Regions from separate parts of the Leuconostoc sp. XM4 genome, predicted to be linked through region 1. Evidence: predicted binding sites of a transcription regulator. Region 1 holds the regulator's gene; each other region holds the start of a gene.

Region 1 (3,217 bases):
AGTCGCTAATATATCAAAACTAGATGTACAATATTTAACTCTGCATGCAGCTGGAGGGGAAAAAATGCTAGAAGCAGCTGTTGCTAATAAAAGTGAAGCGTTAAAATTACTTGCAGTGACGCAGCTAACTTCTTTTTCAGAAGCTGAGATACAAGAGATACAATTAACCACAGCAACTACTGAAGAAAGTGTTGCACATTTGGCTGAGCTTGCTTACTCGGTGGGCATAGACGGGACAATTAGTTCACCCTTAGAGGCTGGTTTAATTAAGTCACACACGAATGATCGATTTTTACGTATCACACCTGGTATTCGTTTAGCTGGTGATGAAGCTGGAGATCAAGTGCGTGTGACTACGCCAGGGGAAGCCAAGAAGTTGAATTCAACTGGATTAGTTGTTGGTCGATCAATTACACAATCGACCAACCCAGTGGCTGCATATCAACGTGTTGTCAATGAATGGAGAAAATAAATGACAGACTATAAACAACAAGTAGCTAATGATTTACTTGAAATTGGTGCCGTAAAATTTTCGCCAGAAGAACCTTTCACGTGGGCCTCGGGTATTAAGAGTCCAATATATACAGATAATCGGATGACCATTGGGTTCCCTTCGGTACGTCAAAATATATACAAAGGGCTGTCTGAACTAATAAAAAAAGAATATAGTGACGTTGAGATTATTGGTGGAGTGGCTACTGCAGGTATTCCACATTCAGCTTGGGTAGCTGAAGAATTAAATAAACCAATGGTCTATGTACGTTCAAAACCCAAAGATCACGGGGCAGGTCGTCAAACGGAAGGTGCATTGGTAAAAAATCGTAAAGTCGTTTTGATTGATGATTTGATATCAACAGGTGGGTCTGTGTTGGCCGCAGTAAATGCGGTGCGTAAGGAGGGAGCAAGTGTCCTTGGTGTTGTTTCCATATTTTCTTATGAATTACCAGCTGGTAAAAAAAATTTTGCTGAAGCAGGACTAACATTTAACTCACTGACAACATATTCACAACTAATTGAAACAGCCGTTAAGCGTGGGGATCTCGATAAATCACAAGTTGAAACCTTACAAAACTGGAAGGAAAATCCAAATGCTTGGCAAGCATAATAAAAAGGCTCATCAGAGATGTGCCTTTTTATTTGGTTTTTAATAAATAGCGTCGCGATACAGTCCGATTACTTTTCCTAAAATAGAGACTTTTTGCAAAATAATTGGCGCCATGCTGTTATTTTCAGGTTGTAAGCGATAATGATCGGCTTCACGGAAAAAACGCTTAACTGTCGCTTCATTGTTATCATTCATTGCGACAACAACATCTCCATTATCAGCATTCTCTTGCTTACGTACGATAACTTTGTCGCCATCTAGAATGCCAATGTTAACCATTGAATCACCATGAACATTAAGCATGAATAGGTCACCATCAAATTGCATTAAATTATCTGGGATAGGGAAAAATTCAGTTGCTTCTTCTTCTACTGCCAAAATTGGTGTACCCGCTGTAACCATTCCAAGTACCGGAATTTTTCCGGGTGTGGTTGAAATCCCAAGCATCTCTAAACCAATATCGGTTACTTCAATCGCACGAGCTCTTGGTTTAGAAGCATCTTTTAAAAGATAACCTTTTTTTACCAGACGTTCGATGTGACCGTGAATAGTTGAAGAAGATGATAATCCAACAGCTTCACCAATTTCTCGGACGGTTGGTGGGTAACCATTTTCTGATTGTGCTTCATGAATAAATCGAAGCACTTGAATTTGTTTGCTTTCTTGTGTAATTGCCATGATGGGTTTCCTACTTGTTAAATTTACTATCATCAGTATAACGGAAAAACACGAACAAATCAAACGTTTGTTCGTTATTTTTTTAAAAATTCAACCTAATATTAAATAAATAATAAAAAATTCGTGTTATTTATTTTTGTAACGAACAAAATGGTTCATATTGAAAACGTTAACTCTGCAAGTTATTATAGCACGCCTTTGCTGGCTGTGCTATAATAATTATCAGACATTTTAGTAAGGAGAATATGCATGATTAGCACATGGCTAGCAATTTTGATTGCAGTGTTAACTTTAATTATTGGTTTGGTCGGTGGCTTTTTCTTGGCACGTAACTCAATGAAGAGTTATCTTGCAAAAAACCCACCTATTTCAGAAGAAATGATGAAATCAATGATGATGTCAATGGGACAAAAACCATCTCAAAAGAAATTGAACCAAATGATGGCTCAGATGAAGCAACAAAGTGCCAATTCGCAAAAAAAATAAGCCAATCGGCTTATTTTTTTTCTGAACGTTTTGGATCTACATATTTCCAAGTTGGGTCAATCTCAGCATCTAATTCTTGGAAAGCTGCTTGCATTTGCTCAGTATATTTAGCAATATTTTCCTTGTTCAATCGGTCTTTACGATCAATAATAATTGGCTCACCAAAATTAACTGTGGTATTATTACGTTTGAAAAGTTGACTGAACTTTACAGGGCCTTGATATACAGCTGGTACGATTGCCTTTCCAGCCATTCGTGCAATTAGAATGGAACCTGATTTTAAATCATCACTGTGTCTAGAACCAGAAGGAAACATTATTAAAGAGCGATTGCCATCTTTTAATTCGCGTACAGGTATTTTGATGACGCTTGGGCCAACATTTTCACGATCAACTGGGAATGCGCCGGCTGATTTGATTAACCATGCAAGTGGCTTGAATTTAAATAATTCAATTTTTGCCATGAAAATAAAGTGTTTTGGGTAAGCTGCCACAGCATACCATACTGGATCCCACCAAGTGCGGTGTGGACCAACTAGCACATAGTTATTGTTTTGGGGTATTCTGTCGCGATTCATGTATTTAATGCGGCCAGTAACTGCCCATATTAAAGCAACAGCAATGCCGCGTAAAAAATCATAGAATTTCATATTTATTTACCTCATAAATTAATCATTTCAATTTTACAGATAAACAGAAAGAAACGCAAATGACACAACCATTTCTTAAAGCAAATGAACGTATTGATGGACTTCCATCACAAAATATTAATATCATCCAGAATCCAGACATGTTTTCATATTCCTTAGACGCGATTTTATTAGCACATTTTGCTGATGTAAAGGGAAAAGGGAAAGGGTTATCTGTTGATTTGGGATCAGGTACTGGCGCGGTTGGCCTTTTTTACGCTCCAAAAGTGACTGGGGAAATAAAGTTAGTCGAGATACAA
Region 2 (3,217 bases), 440 kb from region 1:
ATCATTTTGATGTTGAAGCATTTGGTGCTGACTTCGCTTATACAATGGATGGCGGACCGTTAGGCGAGCTTGAATGGGAGACATTTAATGCTGCGAGCGCCGTTATCACAATTCAGGGACGAAATGTTCATCCAGGAACTGCAAAAGATACAATGGTTAATGCCATTCAACTAGCATTTGATTTCCATGAACAACTTCCTGTCCATGATCGCCCAGAAAATACTGAAGGAACAGAAGGATTTTGGCATCTTCTAGCAGTTGACGGTAATCCTGAAGAAGCAACCCTGCGATATATTGTTCGTGATCATGATCGAAATATATTTGAAGAACGTAAGCAAAGATTATTAGATATTGCTGATGCCTTTAATCAGAAATTAGGGGAAAAGCGTATTAAAGTTGTATTGAAAGATCAATACTATAATATGGGTGAAATCTTGAAAGATGATATGCGTTCAGTTAATTTGGCTGAAAAAGCGATGAATAACTTAGAGATTAAACCAATTATTGAGCCTGTCCGTGGCGGTACCGATGGTTCAAAAATAACTTTCCTAGGGCTACCAACACCAAATATTTTTGCCGGTGGCGAAAATATGCATGGCCGTTTTGAATATGTTTCTACAACTGTTATGGAACAGGCAACAGACGTCATTTTAGAAATTGTAAAACTTGCACAAGAAAAATAACTTTTAGATAAACAAAAAAAGAGCTCAACTGAGCTCTTTTTTAATCTTGTGATTTATTCTTCAGACGCAACTTCTTTTGGTGCAGCTGATCCTGAAATTGCTGGAATTGCAACTAGCGCAACTTCACCAACAATGACAGCAATGACAGCAACAGTAACAAAATCATAAGTACCAGAATTCAATTGGGATACAATATAACCCAAAATCTCACCAAATATTGCCGACCAAATTGCTACCATAATGTATTTCATGATTTTTACCTCTTTACTGTCATTATAATACACCTTTTTTCACAAATGGCAAGTTTTTAAGGGAATTTAAACAAGAAAATAGAAAATGTCTAATCTGTGATTTTACGGAACCCTAATATTTGTTAAAATTAACGACTTTTCTGTGATTTTTCTGTATAATTAAAGAAAACGGATGTTCGTATAAGGAGTTGAAATGTACGCACCGCTTCAAATTTTAAGCAGTTATAGCTTATTAAAAAATCCAAATACAATTGAACAAATTGTCCAAACGGCAAAGACTCGTGGTTATGAAGCCATTGCACTGGCTGATGTTAATGTAATGTACGGGGCGATAGACTGGTTTCGACAAACAAAAAAGCATGGGATTAAACCTTTATTTGGCTTGACATTAATGGTCAACGGACTTGTGAATACTGCCACGCTATTTCCAGTCGTACTATTAGCTGAGAATCAAGTAGGCTACCAAAATCTAATGTGGCTATCATCAGCCAAGATGACTAGTCAAGGAGATTTTCAGTGGGAAACAATGGTTAAACACTTAGACGGTATAAACATTGTTTTTCCAACTGACAGTGAGCTCGTTCAGCTCATCTCTTCAGGGTATGAGGAAGTTAATAATTATTGGCACCAACTCCTCACCCTTGTTGACGAGCACCATTCTTTTATTGGTATTAATTCGCAAATGGCACCGCAGATACAAGAGAGGTTAGCACAATTTAGCGAACGTACTGGTGGTCATATGATTGCTTTAGATGATATTGATTATCTTAACTCAGATGATGCTTTCACCACTCAAGTTTTAAAAGCAATTGATGCAAATGTTAAATTGGACGATATTAAAATTTTGGCTCAACAACAAGGCTCACATATTTTAAGAGATTTAGCTGTCGTTCAGCAAGAATACCAAGGTACAGAAATACTAAAGACAGCCTATATTAATAACGAATTATTGGTATCAAAAAGCAATGTCAGCATTGAATTTAAAGATACAGCTTTACCACCCTTTGAAACACCATCTGGCGTGACCAACGCACAGTTTTTAGAAACGATTGCTGTCAGTGGATTAAAAAAACGATTGCAAGGACATAACGTGAGTTTGAACTTGTACGAAGAAAGATTGCAGCACGAATTAAAAACCATTGAAGTGTTAGGATTTAGCGATTACTTCCTGATTGTTTGGGACATTGTTAACTTCGCACATAAAAATCACATTCAAACTGGACCAGGACGTGGCTCTGTCGCTGGATCTTTGGTTGCGTACAGTTTACAAATTACCGATGTAGATCCCTTGCAATTTAACTTGCTATTTGAACGTTTTCTAAATGATGAGCGAGTGCAAATGCCTGATATTGATATTGATTGGCCACCAAGCAAACGTGAAGAACTATTCACCTACCTTCATCAAAAGTACGGGAAAAGAAATTTTGGTCAAATTATTACATTTGGTACTTTAGCTTCTAAACAAGCTCTACGCGATGTTGGTAGGGTGTTTGGATTACCAACCCCGACATTGAGCAAGTTGAGTGCTAGTATACCTGAAGGAAAAAATGGACGTAAGGTGTCCATTGATGATGCGCTTAAAGCACCACAATTACAGAATGCCCTTCGTGATATTGATAATGGTAGATTGTTATTACAAACGGCGTTGAAAATTGAAGGCTTACCAAAAAATTACTCTACACATGCGGCAGGAATTGTACTTAGTGCGAATCCTTTGGTACAAACATTACCTGTGCAATCTGGTACGGAGGGACGCTTATTAACACAATTTGAAAAAGATCCGGTTGAACAATTAGGGTTACTTAAAATTGATATTCTAGGACTACAAAATTTAGCCATTTTAAGCCAGGCACTCTATTATGCTCAAAAAGAGCTACCAGAAGGGTTTGATATTACCAAAATTGCTTTAGATGATGCCAAAACCTTAGCATTATTTGCTAAAGGTGACACAAATGGGGTTTTCCAATTTGAATCTGCAGGCATTAAAAATGTGTTGCGAAAGCTGAAGCCAGCCACCTTTGAACATATTGTGGCTGTTAACGCGCTTTATCGTCCTGGTCCTGCACAAAATATTGATAAGTTTATCGCTCGACGCCATGGTAAAGAAGCAGTGACGATCCCAGACCCTAGTTTGAAATCTATTTTGGCGCCCACTTTTGGTATCATTGTATATCAAGAGCAAGTTATGCTAGTTGCGGAATCATATGCTGGATTCACGCTAGGTGAGGCGGATGTTTTACGAAGTGCCATGTCGAAGAAAAAAGTCGACAAAATGCAGAAATT
Region 3 (3,217 bases), 210 kb from region 1:
CTACTACATTTCTTGAAAAAAAGTGGTGCTGACCATATTTTAAAAGACATTAGTAGGACTGGGGTTCCAATTTTTGGGCTAAGTGCTGGATCAATTGTAATGGGACCTTCCATCGAATATTTGCAATATCTTTATCCAGAGGATAACCAATTTAATGATACAGATTTAACAGGTTTGAACTTAACAAGTACTACAATTTTCCCGCACTTCAAAGAAATGTTAACGCGTGATGCTGATATTGACAAAAAACTAACTTCGTATGAAAATACAACTGGAGTTAAAATCATGAGGCTTAATAATGATCAAGCCTTATCGTGTCATTGCAAAGATAAAGTTCTGATTGATTAAATACCGAATTGGAAACCCTATATATCAAATAACGATTTAATCTCAAAATCCTAACTTTTCGCGTTATACTCAACTTCTTTTAAAGAATAGTGGAACAGGGGTTGTGCTGAAAAAATTACAGATACGCTCAATACAGAACTCGAATCATTAATTGACAATTCACTATCATCCATTTAAACTTTACTTATAAATAATAAGTTGAGGAAAAGAATTTGTTCAATAAAAAATTAAGATCGTATTCTTTTCGTCTTTGTTTGTCTATTGTTGGCACCATTATCATTGCCTTTGGGATTGTTTTATTCCGTTTGGCGAACATGGGCATTGATCCAGCAACAGCAGCAGATGTTGGTATATCAGATACCTTCCATTGGAATTTAGGGAACTATCAGCTTGCATTTAATGCGCTATTGTTCCTTGGCATTTTGTTTTTCGATCAAACACAGTTTGGCATCGGAACATTAATCAATATGTCGTTACCAGGATACATTATCGCTTATTTTACACCGAAGTTTGAACCTATAGTTGGGCGTTGGTTTGGATGCTTTTCTTATCTTGAAAACATATTTTTATTTGTCATTGGTATGTTTTTATTTTCATTAGGAATTGGCATATATACAAGTGTAAATCTTGGTGTTTCCCCGTACGATGCAGTTGCGCCATTGTTCAACAAAAAGAAATGGGCCAGTTATCGTCTGACAAGGTCTGTTCAAGATTTGTTCTTTTTTGTAGTTGCCATTATATTTGGTGGGCCACTGGGTATTGGAACTTTTTTGATTGCCACGTTAACTGGCTATATTGTACAATACTGGCGTCAGCTATTTAAAAAAATAAAACACCACATACAAAAAACGCACAGCTTTTAGTTGTGCGTTTCGTCATTCAAAAATTAAATACAATTTATCCTCTTGCCAAACAGAACGTTTGTTCGTATAATGAATTATACAGCTTTTGTTTTGGAGACAGCATATGGTAAACAAGCAGAAAATTGAATACAACTACACGCAAGAGGAACGACGTGTGATATTTATGATTGATTCTAAAAGCTTTTATGCCAGTGTTGAGTGTGTGGAACGTAACTACAATCCATTAAAAGCATTACTTGTTGTGATGTCAGAACAAGAAAATACCAACGGCGGCTTAGTCTTGGCATCTTCACCAATGGCCAAGAAAATACTGGGTATCACTAATGTTACCCGACAACGTGATATTCCTGTTTGTCCGGACTTAGTGATTGCTCATCCGAGAATGAACCTTTATATTCAAGAAAATCTACGTATTAATAACATCTATCGACAATACACTGATGATGCGCACTTATTGCCATATTCCATTGATGAATCCATCCTTGATATGACACATTCTTGGCAACTATTTGGTAAAACACCAGCAGAAGTTGCTTTCAAAATACAAAAGCAAGTTCGGGCAGAAACAGGTATCTATTTAACTGTTGGTATTGGTGATTCACCAGTCTTGGCCAAATTAGCGCTTGATATTGAAGCCAAACATGCTAAGAATCTGACAGGAATCTGGCATTATGAAGATGTGCCACGGAAGCTATGGCCAATTACTAAACTAACTGATGTTTGGAGTATTGGCTCGCGAACTGCGCGTAAGCTAAATTTGATGGGTATTCACTCAATGTATGACTTATCTCACCAAGATCCATATCTATTTCGTTCGAAACTGGGATTAATGGGTGAACAGTTGTTAGCTTTGTCTTGGGGTATTGACCGATCTGAGCTGACTGAAACAATCAGGCCCAAAAATAAATCATATAGTAATTCTCAAGTTTTACCACGTGATTACAGCCAACAAGCTGAGATTGAAATCGTGATTCGAGAAATGGCGGATCAAGTTGCCACAAGAATTCGTGCCCACCAAAAGCAAACTTGCTTAGTTAGCTTGTTTATTGGTTATTCTTTTTCTGAAAGTGAGAAACAAGAATCACATGGCTTTAGAAAACAATGTCGTATTAGTCCCACCAACGATACCAATGCATTAATGGCTGTTATGATCAACCTCTTCAGAAAGCACTGGCGAGGCGAGATTATTAGACACATCGGGATTGATTACGGTGGCCTAGTTGATGATACTGGAGTACAGCTTAATCTTTTTGAACAACCTGAACACATCCTTAAAACAAACAAAATTGATCAAGTTGTCGACGAAATTCGTCAACGCTTTGGTACTACAGCTTTGATGCGGGCTATGTCTAAAGAAGTCGGTGGAACAGCCATTAACCGAGCTAGTTTAGTTGGCGGACACAACGGAGGCAACAGTTATGACTGACAATGATGATTTCACTACGATAATCAATCGCTACTTCCAAAACGATTACCGAGAACGAGGGAAAATTAAATGGAACGGCTACTTTCTGTCCGACCACACTTCTTCTTTAACCAAAGAGGGCATTCAACGAAATACAATAACTAAGAAATTACCCGCAATATCACTAAATGATGCGCAAGATATTTTACGACACGCTTCTGCTAATTATCATGCCGTAACCGTTCAACAAAATATTAAAGATAACGAAGGAAATCTGATCCCTAATGTGACTGGTTTAATAAATGGTTTTTCCGAATTAGGTGTCTATATTGACCACCAATTCATAGCCTTTGAAGACATTAGAACAGTGGTAAGAAAAAATGAATCCAATTGAAAATATTATCGCAGAGATTAATTCTTTATTCACTAAACAACCTAATACTATTTATGAAGTACGATTGGTTAATCAACGATATGCTAAAAAAGTTAATGTGTTCTTTGAATATTATCGGATTGGACATGCGACTCATTCACAGCAGATTGCTCGTTTAAATGATGAATATCGATCTCAAATACCAGAGTTAGCGACAATGATTCATCA
Region 4 (3,217 bases), 370 kb from region 1:
CGCCACAAAAAGTATGATCGAATAGCCAGTAAAATAATATAATAGCCACCAAATATTAAAAACCATAAAGATAAAAAGAATATACCAATAGTTAATTTGATAAGCGCAAATACCAAATTAGATATTGTGCTTGCGGCATTATATAGAACTACACGATCAGATTTTTCTGAAATGTGATGTCTTAAGTTGTGATGATCAATGATGTCATTAAATTTTGTCGTTATTTTTTTGATGAGCTGCATATGATTATCTTTCGTGGAATGATATATGGCGTCCAGTTAATCAGTTAAAGAATTCAATTCTCATTGTATCAAAAATTTGCTGATAAAACGCAGTAACGCTTAAGATTAACAAATTGTAAACAAAAGTATCGGTATTTTGATTAATAAAACGTCATTAACAAAACCGAAACAAAACCTTAGCAATTTATAAACAAAGTAATTAGATAATTAATTCAATCAAAAGGATAAAGGAGATAAGAGATGGCAATTGTATTAAATATCATTATCGGAGTTGTGACAGGGTTAGGTATCGCATTTTTGGGAAATGTGGTGAAGCAACCTGGTACAGTATTGAGGAAAAACATCACCCTTGGCACTGGTATTTTGTTAGGTAGCTTGGGTGCAGTTTCGGCTGATCAACTACTAAATTACGGACCCACACTGATGGAAACTAACTTTGTACCAGCCATTGCAGGCGGCATAGTGTTATCATTTGTCGGCGTATACGCAGGAAAACGATGGTTACATTTAGGCACAAACTAAAAGGATAGTGGAATCTAATGAAGAAAAATGACTTTATAATCATGCTAGGGTGGATTAGTAGTGGCTTTCTATTCGCAATTGGGATGTGTATGGTTTTACTACCGGAATGGGGCGTAGAGTTACAAGGTGCAATTCTAGGTGGCGTTGGTATTATTAGTGCTCTAGCTGTATTTTTGGCTAAACGTAAAATGGCAGGAAAAGCGTTATGGATTTGGAATACTAGAATCGTAGTAATCAGTTTGTTTGGTTTTGTTAGTGCGATCGTATTTGGATTAGGAATGGTAATGACAATGGTTTGGGGGATGATGACTTTGGGTATTATTCTAGGATTTGTTGGCGTACTGATGTTAGCTGCCTTGCTACCAATGGTTAAGGGATTTGAAGAATAAGGCTGAACTCAATTATTATTTTTAACATTAGAAAAGGCATTGTTGATTATATAACGATGCTTTTTTGTGTCGATATGCGAACTCGTGTTCCCTTTTTCTATATGATAAGCTATTTAAATATTAAGAAAGAGGAATGATACATGAAAACAGCAGTGTTTCTTTTGTTAAACGAATATGCAGATTGGGAAGGTGCCTATCTATCAAGTCAATTAAATCAATTAACCGATTGGACAGTCAAAACTGCTTCCATTCAAAAAACTATACACTCCATTGGTGGTTTTCAGACTAAAGCAGACTACTCTATTAATGAGATTCCTCTAGAAACCGAGTTACTTGTTTTGATTGGTGGTAATTCATGGCATATCAACAGCCTTGAAATTACTAATCTAATCAAAAATCGTTTAGTCGCGGGGAAAACGGTGGCGGCTATTTGTGGTGCAGTTGATTTCTTGGCCAAAAATGGTCTATTGAATGATAAAAAACATACTGGTAATTCAGTATATTTGTGGCAGAGTTATGAGCAATATACAAACTTGTCTAGATTCTTGGAAGAACAAGTTGTAGTAGATGAACCTTTAATTACTGCCAATGGAACAGCAACCTTAGAGTTTACAAATCAAGTTATGAAAACAGTTCACGCACTGCCAGTAGATCAAATTGATAAAACAACCAATCTGTACAAACTGGGATTTTACAAGTATTGTGACAAATTCGGTAATCCCTATGCTTAGCGAATGAGCTTGCATTTATTCATGATTTGGTTTACCTTCAAGTAAGTAAATAAAGGACACAAATTATGAAATATAAAATTTTTATAGTTGAGGATAATCAAGAAATCGTAAGCCTGCTGAAAAAGGGTTTGATTAGTTGGGGACTAAGTGCAGTTAGTTGTAAAGATTTTAATCAAGTTGAAGAGGAAATTACAATGCATTCACCACATTTAGTGTTGATGGATATTAATTTACCTTACTATAATGGCTTTTTTTGGACACAGAAAATACGTCAAAATAGCATGATACCGATAATTTTTTTATCTAGTCGTGATGAAGAAAGTGATATGATTCTGGCTATGAATTTCGGCGCAGATGATTACATTACTAAGCCGTTTAACATAGATTTATTAATCGTAAAAATTAATGCATTGCTGAGACGCGAATATAGCTTTAGTGTAGAGAAAAAGCATTCTCAATTTCAAGGTTATACCTTGAATATTATTGATAATCAGTTAATATATGACAGTCGAGAGGTAGTTCTCTCCAAAAATGAAACAAAGCTATTGTATCTTTTATTTACTCATCCAAATCAACTTGTTACCAGAGAGGACATTATGGCTACTTTGTGGGATAACGAGATGTTTGTTGATAAGAATACGTTAGCGGTCACGCTAACGAGATTGCGTAACAAAGTAACAGAAATTGGATTTTCAAAGTATTTACAAACTGTCAAAGGTAAGGGGATTAAGCTTAGTGATTAAAAAAATATTTGGCTTAGCGTTGCAGTTTTTATCTGACTTTTGGTATCTGTACGCCTCATTTATGTTAACTTTTCTTTTGCTAATGTGGAGCGTGATTATGCGATCACTAAGTTTAGACTCGATGTTCGATGTCCTTTGGGGTGGTTGTTATATTTTAATTGTAATTACTTGTATTTTATTTTGGAAATGGTACCGAGCACACAAGGGACTGATTCAGTTGCTGTGCGAAGAAGAGGTACATACATTATCAAGCATTGCGACCTTGTCTAGTCACGAACGAATGTACCAACAATTAATTAAAAAGCAACAATTGCATCAAGAAAAAATGCAGGCACAGTTAAATGAAGATGCAAATGACATTCAAGATTACTATGCAATGTGGGCCCATCAAATTAAAGTACCGCTGTCCGTTTTAGATTTAATGAATCAAACTGGGACAATTGAAAAATATGAAACTAGTAATCAATTGTTAGTGGTCAATCAGTATTTGGATATGATGTTGCAGTTTATTCGTTTAAAAAACTTCAATCAGGATATAGCGTACCAGGATATGAGTGTCCAAAAGTCTTTAAGATCGGTGATCAAAGATT

Evidence for each region. The regulator LexA, encoded in region 1, represses DNA repair genes until DNA is damaged. The targets are predictions, from matches to a motif close to CNAACANNTGTTNG.
Region 2: the regulator LexA is predicted to act here: its motif matches at 1,100-1,113, upstream of RHP64_RS03810 (DNA polymerase III subunit alpha).
Region 3: the regulator LexA is predicted to act here: its motif matches at 1,263-1,276, upstream of RHP64_RS04855 (Y-family DNA polymerase).
Region 4: the regulator LexA is predicted to act here: its motif matches at 1,231-1,244, upstream of RHP64_RS04105 (type 1 glutamine amidotransferase family protein).

Annotation. Positions count from the first base shown of each region.
Region 1 is NZ_CP134507.1:1,181,182-1,184,398, reverse strand. It holds gene pyrF (orotidine-5'-phosphate decarboxylase) at 1-472, shown strand, start outside; gene pyrE (orotate phosphoribosyltransferase) at 473-1,105, shown strand; gene lexA (transcriptional repressor LexA) at 1,145-1,783, opposite strand; gene RHP64_RS05990 (YneF family protein) at 2,033-2,269, shown strand; gene RHP64_RS05985 (lysophospholipid acyltransferase family protein) at 2,280-2,918, opposite strand; gene RHP64_RS05980 (tRNA1(Val) (adenine(37)-N6)-methyltransferase) at 2,978-3,217, shown strand, end outside.
Region 2 is NZ_CP134507.1:742,093-745,309, forward strand. It holds gene pepT (peptidase T) at 1-683, shown strand, start outside; gene RHP64_RS03805 (YjzD family protein) at 737-934, opposite strand; gene RHP64_RS03810 (DNA polymerase III subunit alpha) at 1,128-3,217, shown strand, end outside.
Region 3 is NZ_CP134507.1:968,332-971,548, forward strand. It holds gene RHP64_RS04845 (Type 1 glutamine amidotransferase-like domain-containing protein) at 1-348, shown strand, start outside; gene RHP64_RS04850 (YczE/YyaS/YitT family protein) at 561-1,211, shown strand; gene RHP64_RS04855 (Y-family DNA polymerase) at 1,315-2,637, shown strand; gene RHP64_RS04860 (hypothetical protein) at 2,630-3,010, shown strand; gene RHP64_RS04865 (hypothetical protein) at 2,997-3,217, shown strand, end outside.
Region 4 is NZ_CP134507.1:813,078-816,294, forward strand. It holds gene RHP64_RS04090 (hypothetical protein) at 1-242, opposite strand, end outside; gene RHP64_RS04095 (hypothetical protein) at 483-764, shown strand; gene RHP64_RS04100 (hypothetical protein) at 782-1,153, shown strand; gene RHP64_RS04105 (type 1 glutamine amidotransferase family protein) at 1,294-1,884, shown strand; gene RHP64_RS04110 (response regulator transcription factor) at 1,950-2,627, shown strand; gene RHP64_RS04115 (sensor histidine kinase) at 2,725-3,217, shown strand, end outside.